2 linked regions of the Thermocoleostomius sinensis A174 genome follow. Each later gene encodes a partner of the first gene's protein in a complex. Links are inferred from orthologs where the notes say so. Each region holds a gene or a part of one and is shown on either strand. Other genes may lie near its edges.

The links. The genes of interacting proteins can lie anywhere in the genome.
Region 2: rpmH (region 1) and rplI share a complex: the UniProt entries of both Bacillus subtilis proteins name them as parts of the 50S ribosomal subunit. The link is inferred for Thermocoleostomius sinensis A174 from one-to-one orthologs.

What each region holds. Positions count from the first base shown.
Region 1 is NZ_CP113797.1:2,604,890-2,607,661, forward strand. Bases 11-2,704 are described here. They hold rpmH (50S ribosomal protein L34), read left to right. Parts: upstream 11-1,135; coding sequence 1,136-1,273; downstream 1,274-2,704. Other genes in these bases: OXH18_RS11210 (DUF2808 domain-containing protein), read left to right, coding at 414-956; rnpA (ribonuclease P protein component), read left to right, coding at 1,315-1,731; OXH18_RS11225 (PH domain-containing protein), read left to right, coding at 1,703-2,104; yidC (membrane protein insertase YidC), read left to right, coding at 2,271-2,704. Outside these bases: more of yidC, read left to right, coding at 2,705-2,772.
Region 2 is NZ_CP113797.1:3,755,846-3,758,608, reverse strand. The notes cover bases 1-2,685. They hold rplI (50S ribosomal protein L9), read left to right. Parts: upstream 1-954; coding sequence 955-1,416; downstream 1,417-2,685. Other genes in these bases: OXH18_RS16250 (hypothetical protein), read left to right, coding at 2,313-2,678; OXH18_RS16255 (DUF4926 domain-containing protein), read left to right, coding at 2,076-2,309; OXH18_RS16260 (hypothetical protein), read left to right, coding at 1,862-2,023; OXH18_RS16265 (hypothetical protein), read left to right, coding at 1,677-1,877; OXH18_RS16270 (hypothetical protein), read left to right, coding at 1,530-1,673. UniProt on the Bacillus subtilis protein: Binds to the 23S rRNA.

The DNA of each region.
Region 1 (2,772 bases):
AAATATGGAGTCACCATTGTTATACAACCAAACTCATTTTTTGAGCAGTAATTTTAAGCCACTTCTACAAATTTGGTACAACTGGCTTTCAAGAAGTTAGATAGAGAAGCTGAATTCAGTAGACTGGAGTCAGGATCTGTGAGATCAAACTCTTCAGGACCTAGTGTGCATTGCTGGCACTTTTAAGCGGGTATCGTCGTCGTTTGAGATGGCTAGGTGTTTTGACAACTCCACTGTTCATCGTGAAACTCGCTCGACCTACTGACCATCTTTACCAAATGGCTCGATCGAGCACTTGGTTCGAACATTGCCCTTCAAAATTGCGGACAGATTTGCAACCGTAATTTGGTACAGTCATTAACTGTAAAAATTAGTAAAAAATCGTTGCTTTTGCTCTCCAGGGACACTTTGTTATGGCACACCGAATGCGTTTAATGTCTTCTCTGTTGTCTATTGCCGCAATCGCGGGATATGGGGTTGCCATCTCTCCGCTGCCATCTCAGGCCCAAGGCACACCCGGATTAACCATTTTTAGTGGGGTTGAACGCGAAAATCAGTTGGGCTATCGGATGGATTTTTTTGGGCGACCCGGAGCACGCGATCGCTATCGTCTACGAATTCCCCGTGACAAGATGACGGTGGCGGTTTCAGAATTTTTTGTAGACTATCCTGAAACCTATCGTGGTCGCTTTGACCCCAATGCTGTGCGCTTACAGGTGAATGGAGATCCTGTGGATCTCGATGAAGTGATTTGGGATGCTGAAAATCGAGTGATTAGCATTTATCCTACGGAACCTGTACCAGCTAATACTCGCATCGAAATTGTGCTCTCGAATGTGCGAAACCCAAATCGGGTAGGAACCCATTACTTCAATGCACTGGTGGTTGCTGCTGGAGATATTCCAGTTCGGCAATACCTTGGGACTTGGATTTTGTCGATTGGCCCTAATGATTAGGCAATCGGTGGGACTTGGATTTTGTCGATTGGCCCTAATGATTAGGCAATCGGTTTGACTCCAACTCTAGGCGTCTCGATCGGAGAATGATATCATGATAGACTGTGGCTTTTTGAAGCGAAATGCTTAAAAGCTGGATTTTTAGAGCACAAATAAACCCGGAGTTGGAGTAAACACCTATGACGAAGCGGACTTTAGAGGGAACCTGTCGCAAGCGCAAAAGAACATCAGGGTTTCGAGCACGGATGCGAACTAAGACAGGACAACGGGTTATCAAGGCTCGCCGTCGTAAGGGGCGGGCACGGTTAGCTGTTTAACTATTGGAACCAGTGTCAGAACATCTCTGATTTAGTGGATTGTGACTTTACCCAACGTTCATCGCCTGCGACATCGACAAGATTTCAATACGGTTTATCAGTTGGGAATGAAGCGAACAACGCCCCATTTGATTTTGAGGGCGCTGCCACCAATCATTCAAAACCCCGACGCAGCATCAGATTTATCGCAATCAGATGAATTCGAGCCGCCGACTCGAATCGGCATTTCGGTTAGCCAAAAGGTCAGCAAACGCGCCGTTGTGCGTAATCGCATTAAGCGACAACTTCGGGCTGCCTTACGCCGATTGCTACCTGGGCTAATTCCTGGTTGGCAGCTAGTGATCATTGCAAAGCCGAATGCAAGCGAGTGCGATTATGAAGAATTTCTGCGAGAATTAGAGGAGTTATTGATAAACACTGAGGTATTCAATGGCCATTCGGGAAGAAGTCTACTATGATGGCGGCCCTCATATTGGGGATCTCATTATTAATTTATTAGTAGGACTAACAATCGTTGGATTGCCTTTAACCATTGGTGCAGTGGTTCGGGCCCTTTGGCTGCGCTATCGCATTACCGATCGGCGAATTTCAGTGACAGGAGGGTGGATGGGACGCGATCGCAGTGACATCATTTACTCGGAAATTGTGAAGGTGGTGACAGTTCCTCGCGGATTAGGAACTTGGGGCGATATGGTGCTCACCCTCAGAGATGGCAGTCGATTGGAGCTTAGAGCCGTCCCTAAATTCCGCGAAGTCTATGAATACATTAATCAAAAACTTTCAGCAAAGGCTCAGAAGGTAAGTGGGCCACTGGGACGACAAGATAGCTAGACTGGAAGCGATCGCCGCCATCCGTTATAAACCCATCCAGTGTTTGCGGCGGCTATTTTGCCCGCCTGCTTAGGTTCTGGAAAGAGCCAGATGGATGCAGTTTGCGATCGGCAACCTTTAGAATCGAATTTAGATAAATTTTCAGAGTCGTAGGTAGACACATCGCATGGATTTTGGCGTCGGATTTCTTTCTAATAATGTAATGTTGCCAATCCTGGACTTTTTCTACGGGATTGTGCCTAGCTATGGTCTGGCTATCGTGGCTCTGACATTGGTTATCCGCTTTGCTCTCTATCCTCTGAGTGCAAAGTCCATTCGCAACATGCGGCAGATGAAAGTCGCTCAACCTGTGATGCAGAAGCGAATGAAGGAGGTGCAGGAGCGGTACAAAGATGATCCAGCAAAGCAGCAAGAGGAAATCAGCAAAATCTACAAGGAGTTAGGCAATCCCTTAGCTGGGTGCTTGCCGGTTCTTGTGCAGATGCCAATTCTATTTGCGCTATTTGCAACTCTCCGAGGATCGCCGTTCTCAGATGTGAATTACACAGTGAATGTTCAGATTCTTCCACGGGAACAAATTACGCAAATTCAGCCACAAGCGTTTGTTAGTAACCCTCAAAATATTTATGTGTCCGATGGAGTGCATGTGCCGATTGCGGCAGTCATTC
Region 2 (2,763 bases), 1.2 Mb from region 1 along the record:
TCGCCAAGCTTGGACGCCTGAACAAGTGGCAGAAGTCGTCCTCAAAGCCATATCCGCTCGGCGTCCCAAACCTCGCTATGTAGCGGCAACTGGCGGAAAGTTTGCGGTTTGGATGATGACAAAAGTGTTGCCAACCCGGTTGGTTGATGTCTTTTGGCAACGCTTCTATGGGATTGATCTCATTGCCAAAGACTGGCGCAACTTAAAAAGTCAATAACGTCAATAGCTTTGCCCTTAATTCTTCCTCTCTTATCTTTTTTTCCTCCTTCCTCCTATGTCTTCCTCCACGATCGTTAAACGAGTGGCTCAGCCTATCACCCCAGACACGTTTCGTCCGTATGGTCAGGTGATCTTCGCCAGTGCCGATGGCAAACCTTACGATGCAGACGACGCCCAGCTATGTCTCGATCAGGGCACACCGCGTTTCTATATCATGCGGCTGCATCACCGAGGACGAAAATTTTCTCGTATGACTCGCCATCAACGCTGTACGCAATGTCTAGGTTCACTGGCAGGGCAAGAATGGTTAATTGCAGTGGCTCCACCCGGGCAGTCCAATCAACCCGTGATTGACGACATTGCGGCGTTCCGTGTGCCTGGTAACTGCTTCATTAAGCTCGAACAAGGGACATGGCATGCCGGCCCGTATTTTGAGCAGGAGGCGATCGAATTTTACAATTTAGAGCTAAGCGACACTAATATCACCGACCATGACACCTATGATCTCGGTGCAGGAGAAGGCATTGAAGTAGAGATTGTAGTATGACGTGAGTTTCAGACTGACTATAAGAAATAGCCTCCTCTTATCTCCATTCCCCAGCAACAGCTTCCGATTGCAGTTGCACGAACTCAAGCGCAACAGAAGGTTGCGATCGTCCAACACAGTTCGCTACGATTGTAGACTGGCTATTCACACAAGATTAACTCCGCCAAACGCACAATAGGGAACGACTCATGGCAAAGCGTATTCAACTAGTCCTCAGACAGGACGTTAGCAAACTCGGTCGCACGGGTGACTTAGTAGAGGTGGCTCCAGGATATGCCCGCAATTATTTGCTGCCGCAAGGCTTGGCAGTACATACCACTCCAGGAATTTTGAAGCAGGTTGAACGCCGTCGGGAAGAGGAACGGCAACGACTGCTCGAACTGAAGAAAGAAGCAGAAGCGCAAAAAGCTGCACTGGAGAAGGCAGGCAAGCTGGCCATCTCGAAGCAAGCAGGTGAAAAGGATGCCATTTTTGGTACGGTCACCAATCAAGATGTGGCAGATGTGATTCAGTCGGCAACCGGGCTGGAAATCGATCGCCGTGGTATCACCGTTCCCGACATTCACAAACTAGGAACCTATAAAGTAGACATCAAGTTGCATCCAGACGTTACCGCTACCGTTGATATTCAGGTAGTTCCCCTCAACTAGGGACTGTATCAAGGATCGAGGGGGAAACTCGATCCTGTTGCACGAGGTTGACAAAACGACCCAAGGAAATTCCCCATGACCTGGATTAGAATCGACCTAATCTAGGTTTTTGCATGGGTGATGGCAGGTTCTCCAAACTGGGGCGAATATTTGCATCGGTGGTGTCTACTTATTACAGAGATTGGTGGCGACTGTATACGCTGACGGATGCGATCGAGCAGGAGAAACCAGAGCCGGAACCTGCATCGGTGAGATGAACTATGCCGTTTCAGTTTGAATTGATGGCACAAACGGTGGAGCGAAAAGAGCCGAAGCAGGAGGGAGTCCGGGAGCAGCAGGAGAAAATTGAGCGGTTTTCGGTGTTGGACGGAATTCGCAAGTATGCAGCGGATCATGTACTGTTGAGCAGCCAAGCTGCTGAGAGCCATTGGTTTCAACGAAGAGAATGTCGCTATGCGTAGAACAAGCACTCTTAGCGATCGCCTACGCTGAAGACGTTCAAGAAATTATCCACACACCGCATGGCGTGAAATACATCATTGAAGGCAAAATCGCCACTCCCCAAGAAGTGAACCGTCCACTTGCGTACCGTTTGGATTATCGATAACGGAGCCAGCATTCCTCGTTTTGTTACTGCCTACCCATTATGAGGTCAACCCATGATTCAGAGACTGGACACAGTAATTCAGGAACTCGATGTCGTTACCCTCACCCATAACGTTCAGGAACATGGACTGAAAACGGGCGATCGCGGTGCAGTGGTTCACTGCTACCCAAATGGGCAAACCTTTGAAGTCGAATTCATTCGCTCAGATGGCAAAACCACTGCTCTCTTGACCCTTGACCTCACCGATATTCAAAAAGTTAGATTAGAAACTCCCCCAGAAACTTAATTCATGACCAATCAACCTAAACCCAAACCCACAGTTCAAATGAATTTCAACGCCCCCGTCAATGCCGCCGCTGGCAACGTTGAGGGTGATATGAACATCTACGCTCAGGAACAAGACCTTGCCGAAGCCGCCGCCAAAATTCAGCAACTCCTTGCCCAACTCGCCCAAACCTACCCCAGCCCCACCGAACGCCAGATCGAAGCCGTCAAACGGGAAGCCAACCGCAACCCCCAATTCCGCGATCGTCTCCTGCAAGCCACCAAAGCCGGAGGGGTAGAAGCCATCAAACAAATTTTGGATTACATCTTCAAAAATCCTGTTGCCAGCGTCGTTGCCGAAGCCGTCAAAGCCTTTGTGGAAGCAGGATAACGAGAGGCATCTCTACACCGATCGTGCCAGTAGACTCCTTCAAAGGTTAATCGTATCTGAACAACTGACTTAAGAATCTAAAACA